DNA from 2 places in the Paenibacillus sp. 203 genome. Region 2 is predicted to be linked to the other one. Evidence: riboswitches for the same ligand, from Rfam matches in the RefSeq annotation. Region 2 holds a riboswitch; the other holds the start of a gene.
The links. Region 2 has a riboswitch for S-adenosylmethionine ahead of metA (homoserine O-acetyltransferase MetA). Riboswitches for the same ligand answer to the same signal wherever they lie in the genome.

Region 1: it holds a riboswitch for S-adenosylmethionine, as region 2 does, so the genes downstream of both, WA407_RS15455 (methionine ABC transporter ATP-binding protein) here and metA (homoserine O-acetyltransferase MetA) in region 2, are expected to answer to the same signal.

Annotation. Positions count from the first base shown of each region.
Region 1 is NZ_JAXCHD010000006.1:121,575-129,514, forward strand. Features, by position in the region: gene WA407_RS15445 (UbiD family decarboxylase) at 1-1,097, shown strand, start outside; gene WA407_RS15450 (Cthe_2314 family HEPN domain-containing protein) at 1,149-1,874, shown strand; SAM riboswitch class I at 2,000-2,139, shown strand; gene WA407_RS15455 (methionine ABC transporter ATP-binding protein) at 2,276-3,298, shown strand; gene WA407_RS15460 (methionine ABC transporter permease) at 3,295-3,963, shown strand; gene WA407_RS15465 (MetQ/NlpA family ABC transporter substrate-binding protein) at 4,038-4,880, shown strand; gene WA407_RS15470 (SDR family oxidoreductase) at 5,025-5,789, shown strand; gene WA407_RS15475 (NifU family protein) at 5,882-6,127, opposite strand; gene WA407_RS15480 (YuzB family protein) at 6,215-6,472, shown strand; gene WA407_RS15485 (NAD(P)/FAD-dependent oxidoreductase) at 6,584-7,651, opposite strand; gene mqnE (aminofutalosine synthase MqnE) at 7,856-7,940, opposite strand, start outside.
Region 2 is NZ_JAXCHD010000004.1:503,064-511,003, forward strand. Features, by position in the region: gene WA407_RS11780 (HRDC domain-containing protein) at 1-706, shown strand, start outside; gene corA (magnesium/cobalt transporter CorA) at 868-1,803, opposite strand; SAM riboswitch class I at 2,356-2,481, shown strand; gene metA (homoserine O-acetyltransferase MetA) at 2,600-3,517, shown strand; gene WA407_RS11795 (PLP-dependent transferase) at 3,643-4,827, shown strand; gene WA407_RS11800 (aminotransferase class I/II-fold pyridoxal phosphate-dependent enzyme) at 4,824-6,002, shown strand; gene mqnC (cyclic dehypoxanthinyl futalosine synthase) at 6,435-7,568, shown strand; gene WA407_RS11810 (YitT family protein) at 7,665-7,940, opposite strand, start outside.

The DNA.
Region 1 (7,940 bases), on a different contig from region 2:
TTGCTCCAGCACCAGAAAACTTACCTGAGCTGCTGCTGGCTTCGCTTATTATGGGAGACAAGCTGCCCATGACAGAAGATCCGCTTGGGGGTCACCGGATTCCAGCAGAAGCAGAATTTGCAATCAGCGGTTATGTGCCGCCTCATGAACGCCGTCCAGAAGGCCCGTTTGGTGATCATTTTGGATATTATTCATTACAGCATGATTTCCCTGTATTTCATGTCAAACATATGCATCACCGCAAGGATGCCATTTATCCGGCAACCATTGTAGGTAAGCCTCGGCAAGAAGACTACTATCTCGGTGAGTTTTTGCAACGTCTGCTGTCGCCTGCTTATCCGCTTGTGATGCCTTCCGTAAAGTCCCTGTGGGCGTATGCGGAAACGGGCGTACATGCGCTGGCAGCGGCAGTCGTACGAGAAAGCTACTCCCGTGAAGCGCTTGTATCCGGTTTTACTATTTTGGGTCAAGGTCAATTATCCTTGACCAAGTTCCTGATGCTGACGGATCGAGTAATTGATTTATCTGACTTTAACCTGCTGCTGGAAACCATTCTGGAGCGATTTAATCCAGCAACGGATTTATTTATTTTCAATCACACGTCACACGATACACTCGATTACACAGGCCGCAAGCTGAATCATGGTAGTAAGGCGATCCTGATGGGGATAGGTGAGCCTGTACGTGAATTGCCTCGTGCTTATGAGGGAGGCGATCTGCCGGGAATTCGTGAAATTGAGCCCTATTGCGGAGGATGCCTCGTCGTATCGGGTGCGTCCTTTGAGCAGGAGCCTGAGCTGGCGGCACGTGTTTTGGAGCGATTAGCCGCAGGTGAGCAAGAGTGGCCGCTCGTCTTCATTGTGGATGATGCCAAAGAAGTTGTTCGCTCTCAAGCCTCGTTCCTGTGGACGGTGTTCACACGCTTTAACCCGGCTACGGATATGTACGCGGACAGCGAAGTGCGTTTGCATCATCTGAACTATAAGCTGCCGATTGTAGTGGATGCGCGTATGAAGCCGGGGTATCCGGATGAGGTGTTACCGCGTGAGGATATTGTTAAGCTTGTAGATCAACGATGGACGAGTTATTTCGCTTGACGCCCTAATGAAACCTACAGCCGGATTTTACATTTATAAGGAGGCGTAAGCATGATACGCAAGCTACTGGGTGAGCCGCCACGTGTGAACAAGGGCATCTTGCTGGATGCCATGAATAGCATGTCAGATATGTTGAACCTGCTGGAGCGGCAAATTCAGGCTGGTGGAGATCCGACCCACGATTTTCGGAAGGCGGATATTTTGACACGCGGTCTAATGTCATCTCTGGATGAACTGGAGCAGAGCCATCATGCTGCCGCCTTTTTCCGTATGAATGTGAAAGCCGGATATGCTGAAGATATGAGCGAGGATGAAAAATCCGACTATGCATTATATGTTTTCTTTTATAAAGATGGGTTTGTGAGGGTATTCTCCATTTTAGATAAGCTGGGCAACTGGCTAAATGATCTGTGTGATTTAAAAACAGGGCAGTATAAGGCTCATTATTCGTATTTTACCGTGTTGCGGCAGCTCAAATATCTCAAAATGCATCCTGTATTGACCGATAATTTAATTGATATCAAGGACACATACAACGATGCCATCAATCGGCTGCGTAAGCGTCGGAATACGGAGATACACTATATGAATACGGAAATGCAGGATGATCTCTGGCAACGACACCGAGCTTTGTATGGAAAAATCCAACTGGAGGACCTCAATCACCATTTGGAAGATTTGCAGCAGGGCTTGGAAATGGTGTGTCGGTCGCTGTCAAACGCCTTTACTTATACTGCGAAACAATGGGAGAACCGGGCAGTACGCCCAAAAATATGATAGAAAATATCCTTTGACAAAGCTATGTAAACTATCTATACTGAAACCTAGTTTCAGAAAAATGCTTGAATTATATTTTTTTATATAAACTTAACGGACAGCTAAAGCTGGAGTTTAACATATTTTTCTTATCCAGAGAGGTGGAGGGACTGGCCCGATGAAGCCCGGCAACCCGTTCTTTCCCGGTGTAATACACTGGGAGGGAACATGATGGTGCTAATTCCTACAAAACCGCTAGAGTTATAGCGATTTTGGCAGATGAGAAAAGGTTCGCAAGGTGGGGCCCTTTTCATTCTGTGAAAGGGGCTCTTTTTTGTATAAATAAATAGCGATTTTATACAATCCTGAGAGATGACAACTGGTTAAAAGGGTAAGGAAGAAGTGAAGGGGGTCGCAGCACGTTGATAGAGCTTAAGCAGTTAACCAAGCATTATGGCAAAGGCAACCGACGCGTTAATGCGCTGTCTGGGTTGAATCTTTCTATAAAGCGTGGAGAAATATTCGGAGTGATTGGTCACTCCGGGGCGGGGAAAAGTACATTGATCCGCTGTATTAATTTATTGGAACGCCCTACTTCAGGTGAAGTATGGGTAGACGGGGTAAACCTCACCACTGTGAGTCAATCCCAGTTACAGAAGCAACGTCGAAAAATCGGAATGATTTTTCAGCATTTTAATTTGTTGTCTTCGGCGACGGTGTATGACAATATTGCATTTCCATTGCGTCTCGTAAACACTCCCAAGCAGAAGGTGGACATGAAGGTTCGTGAGCTGCTGGAACTGGTGGGTCTGGAAGAACATAGTAGAAAGTATCCGTCACAGCTCTCAGGTGGACAGAAACAGCGGGTAGGAATTGCACGGGCGCTGGCTAGTGATCCTCATGTATTGCTGTGTGACGAAGCGACTTCTGCGCTTGATCCGCAGACGACGGGGTCTATCCTGAAATTGCTGCTGGATATTAATCAACGTTTTAATTTAACCATCGTGCTGATTACACATGAAATGCATGTCATTCAAAGCATTTGTGATCGAGTTGGTGTTATTCATCAGGGCGACATCGTGGAGCAAGGTCCGGTAGCGGAAGTATTTTTGAAGCCGCAGCACCAGGTAACCAAGGACTTTATTCAACGGGAGTCAGAACATCCCGAGGAGCTGCAAGCAGCGATTGCGGCAGCAGGTGGCGGCGAGTCAGCGCAGGTGGTGCGTATCTCCTTCTTGGGCAGCAAAACATATGATGCGATTCTGTCGCGTACGGCTCGAAGTACTGGTGTTGATTTTGCGATCTTGCAGGGAACTATATCTACGATTAAAAATGTACCCTATGGACAGCTAATCGTTCGTTTTGAAGGAAATCATGAGGATATAGAGCATACGTTGCGCGAAGTGTCTGGGCAAGGGCTTGATGTGGAGGTGATTGGACAATGAGCGAACTTGATTTTTCACAAGTGAGTTGGGAAGAGCTAGGGAATTCTACGCTGGAAACCCTTCAGATGCTTGGGGCATCTGCATTGTTCACCCTCGTTATTGGTTTGCCGCTTGGTATATTATTGTTTCTGGCGAGCCGCTCCTCGTTGACTCTGATGAAGGTGATATACATTGTATTATCATTTATCGTTAACATTTTACGTTCCGTACCCTTTATCATTTTGATCGTTGCACTTATTCCTTTTACACGATCGCTGGTAGGTACCTCGACCGGGGTGCTGGGAACCATTCCGCCATTGGTTATCGGGGCTGCCCCATTCTTTGCACGTCTTGTCGAAACGTCTCTGCGTGAAGTGGACAAGGGCGTCATTGAAGCCGCACAAGCGATGGGTGCCTCGACAGGACAAATTATCCGGCGTGTGCTGTTACGTGAGGCACTTCCGGGTCTGCTCGCCGCATTAACCATTACCGTCGTTACACTCGTATCCTACACGGCAATGTCCGGGATGATCGGGGGCGGTGGACTGGGTACACTGGCTATCAACTACGGCTATTATCGTTATGAAACGGCTGTCATGATCGTTGCGGTCGTGCTGATGGTTGTATTGGTACAATTGCTGCAAATGGCGGGAGATCGGCTCGTGCGGCATTATACTCGAAAATAGGGAAAACATATAGATATCCTTATTGATCAGGACGTCTGCTCCTGAATATTACAAATTATTGGAGGGGTAATAACATGAAGAAATGGGTATTGGCTATATTAAGCTTGACATTAATTGCGGTGCTGGCTGCTTGCGGCACAAAGAGCACAACATCGGATACAAACAATGCGAACGAGAATACAGGCGGATCACCACGTGAAGTGGAACTGAAAGTTGGAGCTTCTCCTGTGCCGCATGCGGAAATTTTGGAAGCGATCAAGCCTCAGTTGGAAAAAGAAGGGGTTCGTCTCCAAGTCGTTCAGTTTAACGACTACGTACAGCCGAACGTTCAATTGTTTGACAAGCAGCTGGATGCTAACTTCTATCAACATGTACCTTACTTGAATGTGATGAACAAAGAGCGCAAAATGGATTTGGTTTCTGTGGGCGCGGTTCACCTGGAGCCTTTCGGCATCTACTCCCAAAAATATAAAAAGCTTGATGAACTTCCAGATGGCGCAACTGTAGCCATTCCGAACGATGCGACAAACGGAGGCCGTGCTTTGCTGTTGTTGGAAAAACAAGGTCTGATCAAGCTGAAAGACGCAAGCAACATTGAAGCTACGGTAAAAGATATTACTGAAAATAAGAAAAACCTGGAATTCAAGGAGCTGGAGGCGGCTATGCTGCCACGTCAGTTGCCTGAAGTGGATATTGCGTTGATCAACACGAACTACGCTTTGGAAGCGAAGCTGAACCCTACGAAAGATGCACTGGCACTGGAAGACAAGGATTCTCCATATGCTAACGTTCTGGTAGCACGTCCTGATAATAAAGATTCCGAAGCGATTCAGAAGTTGCTTAAAGCTTTGCAATCTCCAGAAACTAAAAAATTCATTGAAGATAAATACCAAGGCGCAATTATCCCGGCATTTTAAGTAGGGAACGAGAACGCATTGCACGCAACCCCCAGATTCTCTTGAACAAGAGGACTGGGGGTTTCTTTTTGGATGGAGTTGTAGGGGAAGCTTAAATATTTTATACTTGGGGGTGACCGTTCTCTGTGAACAGGAGGAAAATTGTTGAGAGATAAAGTCGCATTCATAACGGGCAGTGCCAAAGGTCTAGGTAAAACGACCGCTCTGCGTCTGGCGGATGAAGGCTGTAATATTGCACTGAATTATGTGCATAGCCAAGCAGAAGCTGAAGCGCTTAAGCGGGTGATTGAGTCTAAGGGAGTACGCTGCTTGTCTTTACAAGGGGATATCTCTGTTCAGGAAGATATTAGGAGGCTGATTGGTGAAGTACAGGATCGGCTAGGCGGAGTCGATATTATGGTGAACAATGCCGGACCGTTCATCCGGGAACGCCGTCTGTTTGCGGATTACAGTGTAGCTGAGATTCATGCTATGATACAAGGGAATCTGGTCGGTACCATGTTGCTGGATCATTTGGTATTGCCTCACATGCGTAGCCAGCAATGGGGACGTATTATTCATTTTGGCTTTGGTCATGCTGGAGAAGCAAGGGCTTGGCCTCATCGCGCCGTCTACGCAGCCGCTAAGGTGGGGCTGGTGTCTTTTACGAAATCACTGGCTGTGGAGGAAGCTCCTTATGGCATTACGGTCAATATGATCTGTCCAGGGGATATTCGAGGAGCAAATAAGGAAATGTCAATTGCCGATGTTATCGGCATGCAGGATAAAGAGACACCGCGTGGACGTCCGGGGAGTGGAGAGGACATTGCGCGAGTGATCGCCTATTTGTGTGAGGAGCATTCGGATTTTATAACAGGTAATATTATGGATGTATCGGGAGGATTGGACCCCATTCGGCCAACCATATAAGCTTGAGTGCTCCCTCAGACGCTGTAACACAAAAAAGAGTCTTGAGCTTCGTTACCGAAGTCAAGACTCTCATGATCATTATGCATCAAGCATTAGAATACTTGTACCACTTCTTGGACGCCGTCGACTTCTTCGAGAAGAGCACGTTCAATCCCTGCTTTCAGCGTGATTGTGGAACTTGGGCAACTGCCGCAAGCGCCTACCAGCTTCAGCTTAACGATGCCGTCTTCAACGTCAACCAGCTCAACGTCGCCACCATCGCGTTGCAGGAACGGACGGAGCTTATCCAGTACATCAGCTACTTCATCATACATTTGAACGCTTTGTGTTTCGCTCATTAGAATTCAACTCCTTTCCTATACCTTTATTATTATATTACAAAGCGGGCCAAATTAAAATGCCCGTCATCCAAAGCAGGTGAAAAAATGTTAAGACCTATTATTGAGTTTTGCACCAGTAATATGCATTGGGGTACCGATGAAATCATGTCCAAGCTGGAACAGAATCCAGATTATGATGTGATTGAATACGGCTGCCTAAGCAATTGCGGTCAGTGCAACGCCGAACCCTATGCGATGGTCAACGGCGAGATTGTATCCGCAGATTCAGCAGAGCTTCTGTATGAAGTGATTATGAACAAAATTAAGGAAGCTGAAGCATGGGATAACCTAGATTTGGATTGAAAGGCTCTGTTAGCCAGCTCCTTTTTGTAGAGAATATACATGATGCAAACAATCAAGAAACAAAGAAGACCTGCTCTGAGAGCGGGTCTCCTTTGTTTGTTTAGCATACGTTTAGCCAAAATGGCGTTTGGACTTCCAGAGCACACCGCTTTTAAGCAGGCGTGGTACTCGTCCACGCAATGAGGTACTGCCCATAAAGCCATAGCCGAACCCGGCCTTCTTGCCAAGCGCGCCTAATGTACCGCGCAGCTTTAAAGGATGCGGATGAGGCGTTTGACCTTTCCACAGGTCGCGTACAATGTGTGCGATCTGCTCCCCTTGCACTTCTGCCGCTTGAGCGCTTGGAGAGTAGGGAAGGCTCGCACAGTCTCCGACCACATACACCTCAGGATGGTCCGGTATTTGATAATATTCGTTGAGCACGATGCGGCCCTGAGGGTCTTTAGGGACGGCTAAATCCTGCACAATTTTTACCGGCTGAATCCCCGCTGTCCATACTACTGCATCCGTTACAATTTGCTCGTCACGGTTATAAATAGCCCCCGGCTCAATACGGGAAACCGCAACATGATTCAGGGCATTAACCTGATGCTCCTTGAACCAAGCATGTACATAGGCAGACAAACGTTGCGGGAATGCCGACAGCACCCGCTCGCCCCGATCCATAATGGTAATATTCAAATCCGTACGGCTTTCGCGTAACTCCGCAGCAATCTCAACACCGCTAAGACCACCGCCTACAATATGAACATGTCCATATGGCTTGATTTCGTTCAAGCGCAGATAGGTTTGGCGGGTATGGTTAAACGACTGGATTGTACAGCTGTATTCTTCAGCCCCGGGTGTATTGTGAAAGCGGTCGGTACAACCCAACGCAATGACAAGCTGATCATAGGGCAAGGGTTCACCGTCTTGAAAATGGACCATTTTATTCTCCAGATCCATCGAGGTGACTTCTCCATATTTGCGAATAAGACGTTGTTCATCTGGAAAATGCACCCGCAAATCAAAATCAGATACCGTACCTGCCGCGAGGGCATAGTATTCTGTTTTCAACCCCTGAAAGGGCATCCGATCCACTAAAATAACTTGAACATCGTCGGGAATGTGTTTATCCAGCAATTCTTTGGCAATGGTAAGGCCGCCATAGCCGCCTCCCAGAATAACGAAATTTTTCATCAAAATCCGCCTTCCTTTCGCTACCGTGTCCCCGGCAAATGGTCTGGTGTCTCGTTGATCTAACACAAGCTTTTGTTGTTATAAAACCCGAGAATCGGGCCTGCCTTTGGCAGGCAGACCAGCGTATTCCGAGGCAGCATGATGCTGCATGGTGTGAGTAATGGGGATGAAATGCTCGCGGGAAATCTGAATCCGATATTACATTTATTCGAAAACTTCGATTTCGTTATAGAAGGTGTCCCGTTCTACAGGTATGCGTCCGGCACCTTTGACCAGCCAGATCAGCTCT
Region 2 (7,940 bases):
CTACAGTGATTTGTTTCCACGTGATGAAGTGTATGAGCAGTTGACAATGTGGAGACGGCAAAAAGCAGCAACGGAACGAAAAGCGCCTTATTTTATTGCTACGAATCGGCTGCTTCGGCTCATTAGCGTCTATCTTCCCCATACCGAAGAAGAATTGTTGGAGCTGCCTGGTATGGGACAGGGTAAGGTGTCGCAATATGGGACGGAGCTATTGGCTATTACGACACAAAATGACCGGACCACGCCATTTCCGTTGAACTGGGTAACAGAGACGCTGGAAGAAGAAGTTTTTTTGTCATGGCTATACAAGCAAAAAGAGAACCAATACAGGCAGGAGCTGAATAAATTCAGCCTAACTAGAACGATTATCGAAGGCATTTCGGACGGTCTTTCACTGGAGCATATCGGGATGAAGACAGGTTTGCATCGTAGAGAAATGATTGAAGCTGTGGAGCATTTGGACAGGGATGGCATTGATATGGAGAAGCTGATCCGCAAGGAATTGGTGAATGTATCTGAGGAGGAGCAGGCAGTCATCTGGTCTGCTTATGAAGAGTTGGGGGATACGTTGCTCAAGCCTGTCATGCTGAAAGTGTATGGGGAAGAAAAGGCGACAGAAACAGGATTGGATCAAATTTATGAGCGTCTGCGTCTGATCCGTATACGGTTTCGCCATCAGCAGGTACCCGACCGACATGTTGGATAATATAGAACTGATTGGATAAAGCTAAAGTATTAAAGTACATTCAGGGTCCAACATACTAAAAAGCAGCAGCCAGTTCCTCATAGGACACGGCTGCTGCTTTTTATGATCAAGCTTGAAAATCGAAATAGGTATCCAACTCCGTACTTTTTCCCCTTTTCTTTTTAAACCCAGTCTTTCTTGCGGAAAATACAGAACATACTGACACCTAGTGCCACCATAATACCAATGACGACAAAATAGCCATAACGTGTATGAAGTTCAGGCATATTATCGAAGTTCATCCCATATATTCCGGTAATGACCGTCAATGGCATAAATACGGTCGTTATTGCCGTAAACACACGCATAATTTCATTGGCACGATTGGCGATACTGGATTGATAAGCTTCTCGAAGGTTACCCATCAAATCGCGGTAAGTTTCAAAAGTCTCCGAAATTTTCACAGCATTTTCATAAATGTCGCTGAAATATTTTTGTAATTGATCGTCGATGAGTCGCAAATCCCGTTTGTTCAGGGTATTGATGACTTCCTTTTGCGGACCTAGCACTTTTTTCAGCCACAGAATCTCACTTCGTAAGCCGATGATTTCGTTCAAATGCGACTTTTTCGTATGCATTAGAATATCTTCTTCCAGCTTTTCAATGCGGACCTCAATCCGGTCACCAACCAGAAAATAGTTGTCAACAATCAAGTCGACCAACAGATACATAAAACGGTCAGGCTGGCTGACTTCTTGCTCCCACAGCATAGGCTTGAGGGTACGAAGCTCATTGATTTTCTGCTTGGTCACCGTAATGATAAAATGGCGGCCGAGAAAAATGTTCAAAGCTCGCAAAAATATTTCTTCATCATCAAAACGAATGCTATTTACAACGATAAAATAATGGCTTTCATAAATTTCGATCTTCGGACGCTGTTCTTCTTCACTCAAACAGTCTTCTACTGCAAGATCATGCATGGAAAATAAAGGTTGGAGCACTGCCAAATCATCGACATCAGCATCAATCCAATAAAAACCTTCTGCCGGTGCAGTAAGCGCCATTTCAATTTCTTCGACAGGGGTAAAAACCCCGTTGTTGACCAAACGGATTTTCATATATGTCACTCCTTATGCTCCGTCGTAACGGAAATACGTTTACCTTAAGCATAAGGAATGAACTCAGTTAGCCAGTTAGCCGGTGCGGGTAAGCGTGCATTCTCATCAAAAGCCGGAGGCTTTTGGAGCATGCAGAGCCTGGCGTCCCGTCTTTCGGCAAGCTGAAGTCATTCCTATGCTGTTGTTCAGGGATCGCCGCCTATTCGGACTCGGGTCGCCTTCCATTCCGGATTCACCTCTCAAATGTTCTTTTTTTGATTGCCACAGTATCGCAGGAAACACTCAAAGTCTGCACTACTGCTCCATATTTTTGCCTAATAGCACTTGTATAGTATAACGCTCGGCCTACGGCCTTTCAAGCGCAAAATCATGGGCTAAATCGACAGTAGTGGCAAGAGCTTCAGCGAAAGGAGGGATATGATTTAACCTATGGAAAAGGTAGACAAAATGTGATTGCAGGGCACAAATTTAAAAGTCCCATCTTGACGAAGCCCAGCCGATGCATTAAAGTGAACAACAAGAACTTTGTGAACCCAAAATGAATATAGCGAAATCTTATCAAGAGCAGGTGGAGGGACTAGCCCGATGATACCCGGCAACCGGCGATTTTAATCGCACGGTGCTAATTCTTGCAGGACGCGCGCTTTGTACAAAGAGCGTTGCCCTGACAGATGAGAGAGGCGCATATGGATACAAATATGACCTTTCTCTAACCAGAGAAAGGTCTTTTTATTATATGCCCGGCATCTCAGCAGGACGATTTTCGCAAAACTTACCGAACAAGGAGTGAGTTTACATGCCGATTAAAATCCCAGACACGCTACCTGCCAAGGAAGTGCTGGAGGGCGAAAATATTTTCGTAATGGATGAAAGCCTAGCTTATCATCAGGACATTCGTCCGTTGCGCATCGCCATTTTGAATTTGATGCCTACAAAGGAAACGACAGAAACCCAACTATTGCGCCTGGTCGGCAATACGCCGCTGCAAGTGGACGTCACGCTGGTACACATGAAGTCTCATGTATCCAAAAATACATCGCAAGAATATTTGAACATGTTCTATAAAACGTTTGACGAGATCAAGAACAGTCGTTTTGACGGCATGGTCATTACAGGAGCTCCGGTTGAACAGCTTGAGTTTGAGGATGTGAACTACTGGGAGGAGATCCGGCAAATCTTTGAGTGGACGAAAACGAATGTAACTTCGACCATGCACATTTGTTGGGCCTCACAGGCAGGTTTATACCATCATTTCAATGTCCCGAAATACGGGCTCGACTACAAATGCTTTGGCGTATTTCCACACACCGTGATTAAACCTAAAGTAAAATTGCTACGCGGCTTTGATGAACTGTTTTATGCCCCTCACTCCAGACATACGGAGGTTCGGCGGGAAGATATTGATCATATCGCCGAATTAGAAGTTTTATCCGAATCCGAGGAAGCCGGAGTGTACCTCGTAGCCACGCTTGACGGTAAACAAATTTTTGTAACTGGGCATTCTGAATATGACCCGCTTTCATTGAAATGGGAATACGACCGCGATGTGGCCAAAGGAATGGATATTGAAGTTCCCAAAAATTATTTTCCTAATGATGATCCTGAGCGCACACCGCCCTCAATCTGGCGGGCGCATGCCAATTTATTATTCTCGAATTGGCTGAACTATTATGTATACCAAGAGACACCTTACGATATCGGGCCCCAGATTTAAAAAAGGGGCTTGTAGTTTAACCTTGTACAGTACCACCTTGCAGTAGCGCAGCAGTATAGTCTTTGACATCCATTTTTGCAGGATTGGTTATAGAACCCACTATGGAAGTTAACAGGAGGATTCATATGAGTGAGAAACAGTGGAAAATCGAAAGTAGATTGGCACAAATCGGTTCAGTAGAGGAGCCAGTAACCGGGGCTGTTAATTACCCAATTTACCAATCTACGGCGTTCCGCCATCCCCGTCTGGGTCAAAGCACAGGATTTGATTATATTCGGACGATCAATCCCACGCGAAAGGTACTGGAAGAGGCTTCTGCTGCACTTGAATCTGGTGATGCAGGCTTTGCATGCAGCTCAGGTATGGCGGCGCTGCAAACGGTATTTGCATTGTTTGGACAGGGAGATCATCTCATAGTATCGCTGGATCTGTATGGCGGGACATATCGTTTGCTGGAGCGTATTTTATCTAAATTTGGTGTAACAGCCAGTTATGTGGATACGAACGATCTTGAAGCACTCGAACAGTCATGTCGACCGAATACCAAAGCTGTATTCATAGAAACACCTACAAATCCGTTAATGATGATTACTGATATTCAAGCGGTGGCTGAATGGGCATCACAACATCAGTTGCTTACCATTGTAGATAATACGCTGCTAACACCATACTTCCAGCGGCCATTGGAACTGGGCGCGGATATTGTGGTACATAGCGCAACCAAGTATTTGGGCGGACACAACGATGTGCTGGCAGGGTTAATCGTAACCAAAGGCAAAGAGCTATCAGCTGAAATTTCCTTTCTGCACAATTCCATAGGAGCCGTGCTTTCCCCGAGTGACTGCTATCAGTTGATGAAGGGGATGAAGACGTTAGCGCTGCGTATGGACCGACATGAGCATAATGCAACAGTGTTGTCTAACTATTTACTGACGCATCCGGCGGTGGCAGAAGTATTCTATCCAGCTCTCGAAGGCCACCCAGGTCGTGAGATTCAAAATAAACAATCCAGCGGAAATACAGGTATCTTCTCCTTTAAAGTAAAGGATGCTCGTTATGTGGAACCTTTGCTTCGTCACATTAAGCTCATTGCGTTTGCGGAAAGTCTCGGCGGTGTGGAATCGTTAATGACCTATCCCGCTGTGCAGACACATGCGGACATACCAGCAGAAATTCGGGATGCTGTCGGGGTAGATGACAGGCTATTGCGTTTCTCCGTAGGCATTGAGCATACAGACGACCTCATTGAAGATTTGCGTTCGGCGTTGGAAGCGGCACGTCAAGAAGTAGAAGGAGGAGAGCTGCAATGATAGAGGATGCGAGGAGGATCGGGCAGGATTTGAACAAAGAGCGGAAGTTCGCTACCAAGCTGCTGCATTTTGGTTCTGAAATTGACAGCGTTACGGGGGCCTCGAGCGTCCCGATCTATCAAGCTTCTACCTTTCACCATTATGATATTTTTAATCCTCCCCAGCATGACTATAGCCGTTCAGGTAATCCGACACGACAAGCTTTGGAGGATTATATCGCTTTATTAGAAGGGGGGGCGTGCGGCTTTGCCTTTGCGTCAGGTATGGCGGCCATCTCTACTACCTTTATGCTTTTATCCGCTGGAGATCATGTCATTGTTTCCGAGGATGTATATGGGGGAACATATCGACTGCTGACCTCCATTTTGAAACGGATGAATATCGAAACGACCTTCGTCGACATGACGGACCTTAACCTTGTGAAAGAGGCGTTACAGGAGAATACAAGGGCTGTATATATGGAAACCCCGTCCAATCCGACACTCAAAATTACCGATGTAGCAGGAATAACCTCTTGGGCACAGGATCACGGACTTTTAACTTTATTGGATAATACTTTTATGACACCTTATTATCAACGTCCGATTGAGCAGGGAGTCGATATTGTATTGCACAGTGCGACCAAGTTTCTGGGCGGACACAGCGATGTGCTGGCAGGACTTGCGGTAGCACGTACCGAATCGCTCGGGAGACAAATCAAGCAGCTCCAAAATGGACTGGGTACCGTGCTGGCTCCGCAGGAGTCATGGTTGCTCATGCGCGGTATGAAGACACTGGAGGCTCGTATGGCTCACAGCGAAAAGAGTGCAGCTAAGCTCGCTAACTGGCTGAACGAGCGCAACGACATTGAGGCAGTATACTACCCGGGTCTGGAAAATCATCCAGGGCGTGAAGTTCATGAGCGTCAATCCAGCGGTTATGGTGCAGTGATATCGTTTGATGTGGGTTCTGGTGAGCGTGCAAAAGAAGTCCTCAGTCGCGTACGTATTCCAATTGTAGCGGTGAGTCTGGGAGCTGTGGAAAGCATCTTGTCGTATCCGGCGATGATGTCACATGCGGCTATGCCCCATAGTGTACGATTGGAGCGCGGGATTACGGACGGACTACTTCGTTTCTCCGTAGGTTTGGAGGATATTGACGACCTGATCAGTGATCTGGATGAGGCGCTGCGCTAGAGCGTTAGCACATCCGCAGCATCTTTGTCGTTTTCACGCCGGGAACAAATATGTACAGCACTAAACAGCAAGTTTCCAGTATTTCAGGAGGCTTGCTGTTTTCTATAAGAATGACATGAAGGACAGTGTGAAAAAAGGCACTTTCAGTCCTGTTTTGTTATTTCTTGGCTATACGCAATGTTGAGATAAGCTTGGCAGTTGCCTGTTTTCCTAGGTGAAAAGCAGAAAGAAGCGGGAATAAGTATGGTTCCTTACCTAAAGATATGTTAGTATTATCATTAGGTTTTACTATGCTAAATAGCACAGACAACATACAAGGCCAGTCATGAACATACATTACGGCAGGGTTCGAACGCAGGTTTGTGAAAGCATTCTCGTTCATAAGTCCTGTCGTTCATTTCGTCGCCCTGTGACAGCGAAGGAGGATACACCATGAGTGTAATCGACCATATTTTAGATAAAGCCCTACGCGGCGAACGCCTGAATTTAGAGGATACCGTTGCTTTGTTCGAATCAGACGAGGTAGAAAAAATAGGTCACGCGGCGAATAAAGTCATGAATCGCATGCACCCCGATCCCATTAAAACCTTCGTCATCGGACGAAATATTAACTATACGAACGTATGTGACGTATACTGTCGCTTCTGCGCTTTTTACCGTAGACCGGGTTCCGATGAAGGTTATGTTTTGCCGGATGAGGTGATCTTTCAGAAGATCAAGGAAACGCAGGAGGTAGGTGGCACCGAAATTCTAATGCAAGGCGGTGTAAATCCCAATCTGCCGTTCAGTTATTATACGGATTTGCTGAAAGCTATTAAGGAGCGTTTTCCCGATATTACGATGCACTCCTTCTCGCCAGCTGAAATTCACAAAATGAAGGAAAAATCCGGTCTATCCATGGAAGACACGATTCGAGCCATTCATGAAGCTGGATTGGATTCGCTTCCGGGCGGAGGCGGAGAAATTTTGGATGACCGCACACGCCGCAAAATTAGCCGTCTCAAAGGCTCTTGGCGTGATTGGATGGATGTCATGCAAACGGCTCACAAGGTTGGGATGAACACAACCGCTACGATGGTTATCGGCTTCGGCGAGTTGATGGAGGAGCGTGCGCTGCATTTGTTGCGTGTTCGTGATGCTCAGGACGAATGCATTGAAAACAAATATAATTCTGAAGGATTTTTGGCCTTTATTCCTTGGACCTTCCAGCCAGACAATACCAATCTGAAGAAGGAACGCCAGACGCCAGAGGAATATCTGAAGACCGTTGCGATCAGTCGTCTTGTATTGGATAACATCAAGCATATTCAATCCTCATGGGTAACTATGGGACCTGAAATCGGTAAAAAATCGTTATACTATGGTTGCGATGATTTTGGTAGCACCATGATTGAGGAAAACGTAGTTTCCGCTGCAGGCGCAACGTATAAGGTAAACATCGAATCCATTTTACAGTTGATCCGCGAGACGGGTCACATTCCGGCACAGCGCAATACCCGTTATGATATTATTCGTACTTTTGACAGTGCCAGCAGTATTGAACATGATTTTATCATGCAAAATTAATATCCGTTAATATATTGTTAATTACAAAACGCTTATCCATCACTAATCTATGTATAAGGATTAGTGTAGATAAGCGTTTTTTGATGTGTTACTTTGCTATGTTTTCCATCGTTTCATATACATGATCTCAGCCTGCGGGTCAGCCATTTGGATGACTGCCTTAAAACGCTGCAAATCCAACAGTTGAACGTTGTAAACGATGACCATTTGTTCTTTTTTATCCTCAGATTCGCTTTTAATCTTACCCTCTATCTGTGCAGAGCCTCCAACAGGTGTGCTGTGTATACGCAGCCTGCGATATATGGCATCCTCGACGGTTTGCTGTTTCTTGCTGACAACACAAACCATACGCGTCAGACCGGTAAACATCAG